2 regions of the Actinoplanes octamycinicus genome follow, and region 1 is predicted to be linked to the other one. Evidence: riboswitches for the same ligand, from Rfam matches in the RefSeq annotation. Region 1 holds a riboswitch; the other holds the start of a gene.

Region 1 (6,229 bases):
ACCGACAAGGTGATCCTGCTGGGTGACTTCAACGCGTACACCCAGGAGGACCCGATGCAGGTCCTCTACGACGCCGGCTACACCGACGTGCACACCACCAAGGCGCCGGGCAAGTCGTCGTACGTGTTCGGTGGCGAGTCCGGCTCGCTGGACCACGCGCTGACCACCCCGGCACTGACCGAGCGGGTCACCGGCGTCGACATCTGGAACATCAACTCGGTCGAGTCGTACGCCTACCAGTACAACGGGTTCGCGCCGTTCTACAGCGCCACCCCGTACCGGGCCAGCGACCACGACCCGGTGGTGATCGGCCTGGACACCGGCGCGGCCAAGCCGGTCGACCTGCAGCTGCTCAACATCAACGACTTCCACGGCCGGCTCGAGGCCCCGTCCGCCGGCACCGGCGGCGCGGCCCAGCTGGTCGGGCTGGTCGACAAGCTGCGCGCGGAGAACCCGAACACGGTGTGGAGCTCGGCCGGTGACAACATCGGCGCCTCCACCTTCATCTCGGCGATCGACGGCGACAACCCGACGATCGACGCGCTGAACGCCGGTGGCCTGGCCGTCTCCGCGGTCGGCAACCACGAGTTCGACAAGGGCATCGCCGACCTGACCGGTCGCGTCGAGGACCGGGCCAAGTTCTCGTACCTGGGCGCCAACGTCTACCTGGACGGCAAGCGGGCGCTGCCGGCGTACTCGGTGCAGACCGTGAACGGCGTCAAGGTCGGCTACGTCGGTGTGGTCACCGAGCAGACCTCCACGCTGGTCGCGCCGGACGGCATCAAGAACGTCGAGTTCCACGACCCGGTGGCCGAGGCGAACAAGGTGGCCGCCGAGCTCTCCGACGGCGACGCCGCCAACGGCGAGGCCGACGTGATCGTGCTGCTCGCCCACGAGGGTGCCGCGACCGAGAACATCGCCACCCCCGAGGCGCTGCAGGCCGACAAGGTGTTCGGTGGCTTCACCCGGGTCAGCGCGGACATCGACGCGATCTTCAGCGGGCACACGCACCAGCCGTACGCCTTCCAGATCCCGGTCCCCGGCACGGACAAGACCCGTCCGGTGATCCAGGCCGAGGACTACGGCCTCAAGCTGGGCCGCGCGGTGCTCACCTACGACCCGGCCACCAAGTCGGTGACCAAGTCGACCGCCGAGCTGATCGACGTCAAGGGCTACCCGGAGAACAGCACCGTCGCCGGCATCGTGGCCACCGCCAAGACGACCGCGGCCGAGCTGGGCAAGCAGAAGCTCGGCTCGATCACCGCGGACATCAAGCGGGCGTACACCGCCGCCGGCGCCGAGGACCGCGGATCCGAGTCGGTGATGGGCAACTTCATCGCCGACGTGCAGCTCGACCAGACCAGCGACGCCGGTCGTGGTGGGGCGCAGATCGCCTTCATGAACAGCGGCGGGCTGCGGAACGACCTGCTCTACGGCGCCGACGGGACGATCACCTACTCGCAGGCGTTCGCGGTGCAGCCGTTCGCCAACGACGTGGTCACCAAGACGCTGTCCGGCGCCGAGATCAAGAAGGTGCTGGAGGAGCAGTGGCAGCCGACCGGCGCGTCCCGGCCGGTGCTGCACCTGGGCTCGTCCAAGGGCTTCACCTACTCGTACGACGTGAAGCAGCCGCAGGGCTCGCGGATCATCGCGTCGTCGATGAAGCTGAACGGGGTCACCATCGACCCGAACGGCAAGTACCGGGTGACGATGAACTCGTTCCTGGCCGGCGGCGGCGACAACTTCGCCACCCTGGGCCTGCACAACGAGACCAAGACCACCACCGGTGACAACGACCTGACCATGCTGGTCAACTACTTCGCCGAGCACAGCCCGATCACCGCGGACACCACGCCGCGCAGCACCGCGGGTGTCCTCGACACCACGGCGCCGACCGGGACGTACGCGGTGAACGCGGCCGCGATCTGGCCGGGCCAGACGGTGACCCTCACGCAGTCGGCGCTGACCGACGACGTGACCGCCGCCGCGCAGGTCAAGCAGGTGGTGAACTGGGGCGACGGCAGCGCGGCGGAGACGCTGGCGGCCGGCGCGACCAAGGCGACGCACACCTACGCGGCGGCCGGCAGCTACCCGGTCACCGTGACGCTGACCGACGAGGCCGGCAACGCCGCGACCGTCTCCGGCGGCACCGTGGTGGCGGCCGCGCAGGCCGGCAAGTACACCCTGGACAAGTGCCTGGTGTGGTCCGGCGAGACGGTCACCGTGCAGCCCAGCGGGGTCACCGGCGCCGACAGCTACCAGGTCAACTGGGGTGACGGCACGGTCGGCGGCCTGACCCACGTCTACCGCAAGGGTGGCAGCTTCACGGTCACCGCGACCCCGGTGAACGCGGCCGGCGCCGGCAAGGCCGTCAAGGTCGGCTCGGTGCTGGTGGTCCAGGACATCCTCGCCCCGGTGGCCGGCCTCAGCCTGCCCCGGGACGCGGACCGGGCGGCCTCCTGGACGACGGTCAACGGCACGGTCATCGACCTGGGCGCGGGCGTGGACAGCGTCTCGGTGAAGCTGATCGAGCAGCGGTCCGGCAAGTGGTTCGCCTACGCGGCCGGCACGTGGACCGTCGCGGCCTCGGAGAAGGACGCGTCGGCCCGGGCCGAGGCGGTGACGGCGCAGCTCGACCCGTTCTTCGGGTGGCACGCGGCGGTCTCCGGCGTCGACAAGGGCACGCTGAAGGTCTCCTACTGGGCGACTGACAAGGCGGGCAACCGGTCGTTCGTGTCGACTCACACGCAGCGCATCAGCAAGTAGTCCGGTTCCTGGAAGCCCCCGTCGCGGTCGCGGCGGGGGCTTCCGCTGTTTTCCGCGCTGGGTGCTGCTCTGACTCCGCTTGGCTTGTGCTCAGCTCTCGCCCTGGCTCGTGCTCGGCTTCCGCGCTGGCTTGTGGTCAGCTTCCGCTTGGCTTGTGGTCAGCTTCCGCGCTGGCTTGTGGTCAGCTTCCGCGCTGGCTTGTGGTCAGCCGAAGGCGGCGTCGCAGTGGCGGATGAAGGCGGACAGAGCCGGACTTGTCCGGTCCTGCCAGACCAGCGCCAGCAGGGCCGGGATGTCGATCCCGTCGATCGGGATGCTGACCAGGTCCGGGTGCGCGGCGGCCATCGACTCGCTGAGCACCGCGACGCCCAGACCGCGCCGGGCCAGGCCGGCCACGGTGTCCGGCGAGGTGGCGACGAGCGCGACCTCCGGTCGCAGTCCGGTCCGCCCGGCGAAGGCCTTGTCGAGCACGTCACGGATGCCGGTCCCGACGGGCAGACAGATTGTTTCGTACGCCGTGAGCGCGGTGACCGTGACGCTGCCTCGCATCGCCAGCTCGCTGCCCGGCGCGGTCAGCGCCACCAGGCGCTCGCTCACGATGACCCGGGATTTCAGCTGGTCCGGTGGCTCGCCGGCCAGCCCGGCCAGGGCGACGTCGAGGCTGCCGGTGCGCACCCCGGCGACCAGGTGATCCGAGTTCGCCTCGGCCAGCTCCAGCTCGATCCCCGGATGCTCGTGATGGAACGCGGCGAGCGCGTCGAACAGCGGCGCCACCTCGCACCCGGTCACCATCCCGATGGTGAGCCGGCCCCGGACCAGCCCTTTGACGTCGTCGATCGCGTCGCGCAGGTCGAGGGTGGAGTCGAGCGCGGCCCGGGCGTGCCGCAGCGCCGCGGCGCCCGCCTCGGTGAGCCGGGCGACCCGGCCGCTGCGGTCGAAGAGCTCCGCGCCCAGCTCGTGCTCCAGCGCCTTGATCTGGGCGCTCACCCCGGACTGGGTGATGTGCACCCGGGCCGCGGCGCGGGTGAAGCTGCCGGTCTCGGCGACCGCGACGAAGTACTCCAACTGCCGCAGATCCATGAGTGGCGATTGTAGCTGGTATGAAAACCATTCGTTGGACTTGTAGGCGGCGCCGGGGCAGGGTGGAGTCATGAGCGAACGAGAGAAAGCAATGCACCCGGAGGACTTGACCCGTTTGTTCGTCGAGCGCGCCAATGCGAAAGACGCCGAGGGCCTGGCCCTGCTGTATGAGGAGGATGCCGTGATGGCCTATCCGCCCGGCAGCGAAACGGTCGGCCGCGCCGCGATCCAGAAACTCTGGGCCGAGCTGCTGCCGACAATGCCGGCCTTCGAGCCCGAGACGCCGCTGCCCACGCTGATCAGCGGCGACCTGGCCCTCACCTCGACCCCGCCGAGAGACGGGGCCGGGGCTCGGGCACAGGTCGTCCGCCGACAGCCTGATGGTTCGTGGTTGCGGGTGCTCGACCACCCGGAGCTGGGCCGGGCCTGACCTCAGATGGCCAGGCGCTGACCGACCCGGAGACGGTTCGGGCTGCTCAGCCGGCTCGCGTTGGCGCGGTAAAGCGCCTTCCAGCCGCCCTTGACGTGGTAACGCGTGGCGATGCCGGAAAGGGTGTCGCCGCGCTTCACCACGTAGGTCCGGGTCGCCTTCAGCGGCGTGGTGTAAGACGCCAGTCGGTACGGGCTCGCCGAGGTGCTCTTCCGCGCCTTGGTGAGACCGCGCCGGCCGCAGGTGGGCCAGGCGCCGATGCCCTGGTTGCGGAGCACCCGCTCGGCGACCACGATCTGCTCGCTCTTGGAGGCGAGGTTGGCCGTGGAGCCGTATTTCCCGCCGCCGTGCGCCCGCCAGGTGCTGCGGCTGAACTGCAGACCGCCGTAATAGCCGTTCCCGGTGTTGATCCTCCAGTTCCCACCGGATTCGCACTTGGCCACGGCGTCCCAGTTCACGTTGGGGGCGGCGCTGGCCGGCGAGGCTTCGACGGCGAGGAGGCCGACGGCGCCGGCCAGCCCCGCCACGGCGAGGCCGAGAGTGCGCTGGAGCTTGCTGCGGGTGGTCTGCGCGGGCCGATTGTGGGCGCGCGGGGACTGGGCTCGCCGGGACAGGACACGACGAACCCGCTGGTTCAGGTGAAGCATGAAGTTTTCCTCCACGCCTGCGAGGTGAGCTGTCGGGTTCGGGCCGAGGAGCCCGGCCGCGTCAAGCGCGGCTTCACCCCGAGGCGCACTCCGGAGAGCGCGCCGAGGAACTGTGGGTCCCCCGCTCCATGCCTGTGGGTTGTTGACCGTGACCAGCAGGCAGGACTCGGCGTTCCGGCCACGGTGTCCGCGTTGTGCGGACTGCCGACGGTAGCCACCGCTTCACGGAACCGACCAGGTCCGGAAGCGGGGCCGGTGACTTTGTTCTCACAAATTAGCCGCTTTGATCTTCCTTTGTGTGAATAACACCGCGAGTTCTCGAGTCCCGCCAGGACTTGCCACCACCGTGGTCCGCCAGGCGAGGGAAAGCCGGTGAGAGGACGATTGGCAACGTCCGGAGTGGGTAAAGGAAGACTGCTTTTTGGAGTTTCGCCTTGCTGTTTTGCCTGCATGCCGCGATCTTTGTTACCGATGGGTTGCGTACGAGCCCGGCATAGGGTGCACAATCTCCGACCATGAGCGATCTCACCCGCGACTTCGACGTCGTCCTCTACGGCGCGTCCGGCTTCGTCGGCGCCCTGGTGGCGAAACACCTCGCCGGATACGCGCCGGCCGGCACCCGCATCGCCCTGGCCGGACGCTCCGCGGCGAAACTCGCCGACGTCAAGTCCCGGCTGAAGGTCGACTGGCCGGTTCTGATCGCCGACGCCGGCGACGCGGAGGCGCTGGCCGCGGTGGCCGGCCGGACCCGCGTGGTGATCACCACGGTGGGGCCGTACGCGAAGTACGGTCGTCCGCTCGCGCACGCCTGCGCCGCGGCCGGCACCGACTATGTCGATCTGACCGGTGAGGTGCTGTTCGCCCGGGACAGCATCGACGAGAACCATGAGCTCGCTCGCAGCACCGGTGCGCGGATCATCCACTCGTGCGGCTTCGACTCCATTCCGTCCGACCTCGGCGTGCACGTGCTGCACCAGCAGGTCGAGCGGGACGGCGCGGGGGAACTCACCGACACGACGCTGGTGGTGACCAGCATGTCCGGCGGCATCAGCGGCGGGACGATCGACTCGATGCGCAACCAGGTGGACGTGCTCAAACAGAAGCCGGAGCTGCGCAAGGTGGCGGGCAGTCCGTATTCGCTCAGCCCGGATCGGCACGCCGAGCCGAAACTGGGTCGGCAGAGTGACATGGACACGCTGGTCGCCTCCGAAGTGGACCCGTCGTTGCGGGGGCGGCTCGCGCCGTTCGTCATGGCGTCCTACAACACCCGGGTGGTGCGGCGGAGCAACGCGCTGCGGGGCTGGGC
Region 2 (6,229 bases), 6.9 Mb from region 1:
ACGGCGCGCAGCTCGGCGGGGTCGGCGCGGTGCCAGGCGGCCGAGCGGACCAGCGGGTGCCGGAACCGGACCCGGGCCCCGATCTCGACCAGCCCGGCCGCCTCGGCCGGGCCGGCCGCCTCCGGGCTGACCCCGAGCAGCGCGACGGCCTTCCAGAGCAGCGGCACGTTGCCGATCGGCTCGACGGCGGCGGTCAGCAGCAGCGTGCGGGTGTCCGCGGGAAGGGCGGCGATCCGGCGTTCGAAACCGAGTTCCAGCCGGCCGGCCAGCACCGGCCCGGGCGTGCCGAAGCCGAACGCCAGATCGGCCGGGTCCAGCTCCCGGGGCAGTTCGAGCAGGGCGAGCGGGTTGCCCCGGGTCTCGTCGACGATCCGGTCCCGGACCCGGGCGTCGACCAGGCCGGGCAGCACGGTGTCCAGCAGGGCGCGGGCGTCGGCCTCCGGCAGGCCCTCGACGCGCAGCTCGGGCAGGCCGGTGAGCAGCGCGTCGTCGGCCGGGGTGCGGGCCGCGAAGACCAGCGCGACCGACTCGGCGTCCAGCCGGCGGGCCACGAAGGTGAGGATCACCTCGGACATCCGGTCCAGCCACTGGGCGTCGTCGACGACCACGACCAGTGGCTGGTCGACGGCGGCCTCGGCGAGCAGGCCGAGCACCGCGAGGCCGATCAGCAGCGCCTCCGGCGGCCGGCCGGCGGCCAGGCCGAACGCGGTGGACAGCGCGGCTCGCTGCGGCTCGGGCAGCCGGTCCAGGTGCGGCAGCAGCGGGGCGACCAGCTGCTGCAACGCCGAATAGGCCAGCTCGGTCTCCGGCTCGACCCCGGCGGCGCGGACCACCCGGCCGGCCGGCGCGTGCCCGGCCAGGTAGTCGAGCAGCGCCGACTTGCCCGCGCCGGCCTCGCCGCGCAGCACCAGGACCCGGCTCTGGCCGGCCCGGACATCCTGGAGAAGTCTGTCCAGCTGGTCCCGCTCGCGGCCGCGCCCCCGCAGTTCGATCACGCGGCGAGACTACCCGCCGCCCGCTCGCTGACCTCCTGCAAGAGATAGCCGTTGCCGTCCGGATCGGCGAACGAGGCGAACGAGCCGTAGGACAGCCGGCCCGGGTACAGGCCGGGCACCCGCTTGTCGGTGCCCGCGTGGTGGAAGATGCCGTCCGCGTCGTGGAAGATCTCGCTGACCTCGACGCCCCGGGCGAGCAGCTCGGCGCGGGCCTCCTCGATGTCCCGGACGACCAGGTGGACGTTCTCCATGGCGCCCGGCCGGGCGGTGCCGATGCCGACCCCGAAGACGATCGAGCAGGGCGAACCGGGCGGGGTGAAGTGCACCACCCGGAAGTCGTCGCCGCACACGTAGTCGAGGTCCTCGCGCCAGCCGAGCCGCCGGTAGAACGTCTTGGCCCGGTCGACGTCGCTGACCGGCACGGCGATCAGCTCGAGGTGGAAGTCCATCACGGTCCACTCCTCACTGTGCGGGTCAGATGCCGAGCGCGTTGAAGAGGTAGAGCCACACCTCACTGCGGGTGGGGAACGCCGGGATGGCGTGCCGGAGCCGGCGCAGTGGCACCTCGCCGACCACCGCGACGGTGGCGGCCTGCAGGAAGTCGGCGACGTTCGAGCCGGTCAGGGTGACGCCGACCAGCACATCGCGGTCGGTGTCGACGAGGAACCGGGCGGTGCCGCGCGGGCCGCCGGTGAACGCGCCGCCGGCGTTGCCGTCGGTCGGCAGGTCGATCACCCGGACGTCGAGGCCGGCCGCGGCGGCCGTCGCGGTGGTGTGACCGACCGCGGCCACCTGCGGCTCGGTGAAGATCACCCGGGGCGAGCCGGGGCCGTCCGCGAGATGCTCGGCCGCCATCGGCTCGCCGAGGATGTCGCCGGCCGCGATGGCCGCCTGATATTTCGCCATGTGCGTGAAGAGCGCTTTCCCGTTCAGGTCACCGACCACGTAAAGCCAGCTCGATCCGGGAACGCGCATGTTCTCGTCGACCCGTGGGGAATCCACGCCGACGGTGTCCAGGCCCAGGTCCGCCGCCTGCGGCGTGCGTCCGGCAGCGACCAGGATCTCCGCCGCGGTCACGGTGACCCCGTCACTCAGGGTCACGTCAACACCGAGACCCGTTCGGCGTACGGCCTGAGCGCGCGCCCCGATCCGGATGTCCACCCCCTGCTCGGTCAGCGACTGCGCCACCTGCTCACCGGCGAACGGCTCCTCCCGCGGCAGCAGCCCCCGCTCCCCCGGGATCAGGGTGACCCGGGCGCCGAGCGAGGTGAACGCCTGGCTGAGCTCGGAGCCGACCACCCCGCCACCGAGCACGATCAGCGACTCCGGGATGACCGGGGTGGTGACCGCCGCCCGGTTCGTCCACGGCTCGGCGTCGGCCAGCCCGTCGATGGCGGGCAGCGCGGCCCGGGTGCCGCCGGCCAGGATGACCGCCCGCCGGGCCTCGAGGATCTCGTCGCCGACCCGGACGCGTTTCTCCCCGGCGAGCCGGCCCCAGCCGCGGACCAGGGTGATCCCCCGCTCCGCCAGCCAGGGCAGCTGGCCGGCGTCGTCCAGGCCGCCGATCAGCTCGTCGCGGCGGCGCAGCACGGCGGCCACGTCGAGGTCGCCGGTGACCGCGGCGGCCACCCCGGGTGTGCGCCGGGCCTCGGCGAGCAGCTCACCCGGGCGCAGCAGCGCCTTGGACGGCATGCACGCGTAGTAGGAGCACTCCCCGCCGACCTTGTCGGCCTCGACGATCGCCACATCCAGTCCGGCCTCGGCCAGCCGGCCGGCCGCCACCTCGCCGCCGGGTCCGGCGCCGATCACCACCACGTCAAAGCTTCGCATGCGGTAGATGGTCGCCCGGCGGCGAACTCGTTCACCCCAGGGGGTTGCCCTGGGCGGCACCCGGGGCCGCCGGGGGTCAGCTCGGTGACGGGGCGGCGGGGCGGGGCCGGATGTCGCTGAACGTGTAGCACGCCTCGTCGTCGATGGCGTTCGGCATCGGGTCGATCGTCAGCGAGGCGGGCAGGCCGGCCGCGTCGGTGGTGAACTCGATCACGGCGTCCGGCCCGGCGGTGCCGGTTTCGGCGAGCAGCTCGGCGATGGCCGGGTAGTGCGCCACGTCCGGGTTGGTGTCCCGGTCGGCGGGCTCGCCGGTGACCCGCTCGCCGGCCACGGTGATCCGGTACTTGCCGATCAGTGCCCGCTCGCCGCAGGTCGAGGTGAGGACGTAGGTGTAGTGCGACGGCAGGTTCGCGGCTGCCACGTGGACGGCGTCACGGGTCTCCGCGGTCGTACCGGAAAGGGTGGTGCCGCACGCGGAGACCGCGAGTGCGGTGATCACGGTGAGCAGCGCGGTCCGGCGCTGTCGGGAATCGGCCATGGCTGGTTCGACGCACCGTGACCAGCGGCGGTTCCGCCCTTTCTGCCGGTCGTGCGGCATGCCGGGAGGACGGGCGGATGACCGGTTTCGGAAATGCCTGGCTTTCCAGGGCACGAACAAGATCAAATCACCCTAATACCGTGAAGAACGTCACTATCCGGCATCAAAAACTTGGATGAACGACCGGGGATGTGGTTACCGTCGGTCGTCCCGCGATGGCGGGCACTGTGGACGGACCGCCGAATCCTGCCGCCGATCCACAGACTCGATGAGAAGGGCAGGAGCGGGGGACCCACCGTTTCCGGCGCGTCCATCACGGAGCGCGCCTCGGGGTGAAGCCGCCATGTGTGACGCGGCCGGGCCGATCTGCCCGAACCCGACAGCTCACCTCGCAGGCGTGGAGGATCATCCATGTCTCGGATCGGTAGACGAACGCGCCTTGCTGCCCTCACCCTGGTGGCGGCGGGCGTGACCGGAGCCGGCGTGCTGTTCGCGCCCGCTTCCCCGGCGATGGCATCCAGCGTCAACTGGGACGTGGTCGCCAAGTGCGAATCGGGCGGCCGCTGGCACATCAACACCGGTAACGGGTACTACGGCGGCCTGCAGTTCAGCCGCAGCACGTGGAAGGCGAACGGCGGCGGCAAGTACGCGTCGACCGCGGACAAGGCCACCAAGGGCGAGCAGATCAAGATCGCCGAGAAGCTGTACGCCAAGCGCGGGCTGAGCCCGTGGCCGGTGTGCGGCAAGAAGGCCGGCGTGCACAAGAAGGCCACGTCGACCAGGAAGAAGTCCACCAAGGCGAAGAGCAGTAAGGTCAAGTCGACCGGCAAGACCTACGTGGTGAAGTCCGGCGACACGCTCGCCAAGATCGCCCGGAAGTACCACATCAAGGGCGGCTGGCGGACGCTGTACAAGCTCAACAAGAGCAAGCTGTCCAGCCCGAGCCGGATCTACCCCGGTCAGCGGATCCGTCTCTGACGGTCCGTCCTCCGGCCGCGCGGTCGTCCGGGCGGGCGGCGGCGCGGCCGGGACGATCACCGCCCCGTCCGGCCCGCGGAGGCCGTCACCGCCGGCGGCAGACCGGCGACATCCCTGGTGATCCTTGTCCCGCTGACCTGATCCGCACCAGGTCAGGTGTGAGGATTGCCGCCGGGACGTGGGCGCGGCAACGGGGGAACACATGCGGTGGGTCGGGGCGGCGGGGCTGGCCGGGGGCATGCTGCTGCTGGTGGCGGGATGCGGAGCGACTGATCCGTACGCGAATGCCGCCCCGGCCTCCCCCGCGCCTTCCCACCCGGCGGCCTTCCCGGCGCCGTCCCAGTCGGCGGCTTTCCTCTCGCCGTCCCGGTCGGCGGCGCCGGACTGGGTCGGCACCTGGGGTGTCGCGATGACCGACGGCGGGCAGGCCTTCGAGCGGCAGACCGTCCGGCAGATCGTGCACACCAGCGTCGCCGGGGACCGCGCCCGGCTGGAGCTGTCCCACGCGTTCGGCCGCACGCCGCTGGTGATCGGCGGGGTGCACGTGGCGCGGCAGGTGTCCGGGAGCACCATCGACCCGGCCACCGACACCGTGGTGACCTTCGGCGGCAGGACGGCGGTGACCATCCCGGCGGGCGGCACGGTGACCAGCGACCCGGTGAGCTTCGCCGTGCCGGCCGACGCCGATCTGGCGGTCAGCGTCCACCTGCCGGCGGCGACCGGCGAGACCACCCGGCATCCGCTCGGCACCAGGGACAATTTCATCGGTACCGGCGACCAGCTCACCGCCACGAGCATCCGCGGCGCCGAGACGTCCAGCAACTACTTCTTCCTGACCGGCCTGGACGTGCACAACTCCGCGGCGGAGGGGACGGTCGTGGCGTTCGGGGCGTCGATCACCGACGGGCTGGACTCGGCCTTCGGGGCCAACCAGCGGTGGCCGGACCTGCTCGCCGACCGGCTGCGCGCGGCGGGGCGGACGATCGGCGTGGTGAACACCGGGATCAGCGGCAACCGGCTGACCGCCGACGGCACCGACGGACGCGGCGAGAGCGCGGCCCACCGGTTCGAGCGGGACGTGCTGCGGCGTACCGGAGTGCGCTGGGTGATCATCTCGGACGACCCGCTGAACGATCTGGGCAGCCACCGCGCACCGGGCAGCGACGAGATCATCAGCGCCTACCGGCAGCTGATCGATCGCGGTCATGCGGCCGGGATCAGGGTGATCTGCTCGACGCTCACCCCGTTCCGCGGCGCGGACTACTGGAGCAGCCGGGGCGAGCAGGGCCGGGCCGAGGTGAACGCGTTCGTCCGCGGCGCCGGCAGCGGGTGCGACGCGGTGCTCGACCAGGACGCCGCGACGCACGATCCGGCGTCACCGACCCGGTTCCTGGCCGCGAACGACTCCGGCGACCACCTGCACCCTGGCGACAAGGGTATGCGGGTGATCGCCGGAGCGGTCGACCTCGACTGGTTCGACTGAGTCACCTCGGTCGCTGGTCCAGGAGGTCTGACGTGCGGGAATGCGCTTTCCGCGCCAATCTAGGGCACGGGCGTCGATACGTCAATCGGTGTTCTTTCTGCCGAACTCGATGTTGTCCAGGTCGCCGTGGAACTGGTCGGTGTCCACGTCGGTCTGGTTCGGGTTGATCCGCTTGCCGCCGATCACCACGGCGCCGCTCGGCAGGATGTCCGCCAGCGGGCCGGTCCGCTGGGCCGGCGGCACCAGCTGCCGGCCGGTGGCCGGGTCGTGCACCCGGATCTGGAACAGCACCGGGGACAGCCGGACGCAGGTCACCCGGTACCACCGGCCGACCGTCATGCCGAAGTCCTCCGGGCCGGCCGGGAGCAGCACGAAGTTCGTCCCGTCCGACCACCGGCAGGACGG

Evidence for each region. Region 1 has a riboswitch for cyclic di-AMP ahead of BJY16_RS10935 (LysM peptidoglycan-binding domain-containing protein). Riboswitches for the same ligand answer to the same signal wherever they lie in the genome.
Region 2: another riboswitch for cyclic di-AMP. It lies ahead of BJY16_RS48835 (LysM peptidoglycan-binding domain-containing protein); the one in region 1 lies ahead of BJY16_RS10935 (LysM peptidoglycan-binding domain-containing protein).

Annotation. Positions count from the first base shown of each region.
Region 1 covers NZ_JACHNB010000001.1:2,426,139-2,432,367, forward strand. Annotated here, with positions in the region: gene BJY16_RS10920 (ExeM/NucH family extracellular endonuclease) at 1-2,766, shown strand, start outside; gene BJY16_RS10925 (LysR family transcriptional regulator) at 2,971-3,846, opposite strand; gene BJY16_RS10930 (YybH family protein) at 3,938-4,276, shown strand; gene BJY16_RS10935 (LysM peptidoglycan-binding domain-containing protein) at 4,279-4,923, opposite strand; cyclic di-AMP (ydaO/yuaA leader) riboswitch at 4,923-5,097, opposite strand; gene BJY16_RS10940 (saccharopine dehydrogenase family protein) at 5,439-6,229, shown strand, end outside.
Region 2 covers NZ_JACHNB010000001.1:9,349,331-9,355,559, forward strand. Annotated here, with positions in the region: gene BJY16_RS42360 (helix-turn-helix transcriptional regulator) at 1-995, opposite strand, end outside; gene BJY16_RS42365 (VOC family protein) at 992-1,444, opposite strand; gene BJY16_RS42370 (dihydrolipoyl dehydrogenase family protein) at 1,470-2,825, opposite strand; gene BJY16_RS42375 (DUF6174 domain-containing protein) at 2,902-3,363, opposite strand; cyclic di-AMP (ydaO/yuaA leader) riboswitch at 3,591-3,776, shown strand; gene BJY16_RS48835 (LysM peptidoglycan-binding domain-containing protein) at 3,775-4,341, shown strand; gene BJY16_RS42385 (GDSL-type esterase/lipase family protein) at 4,544-5,824, shown strand; gene BJY16_RS42390 (hypothetical protein) at 5,906-6,229, opposite strand, start outside.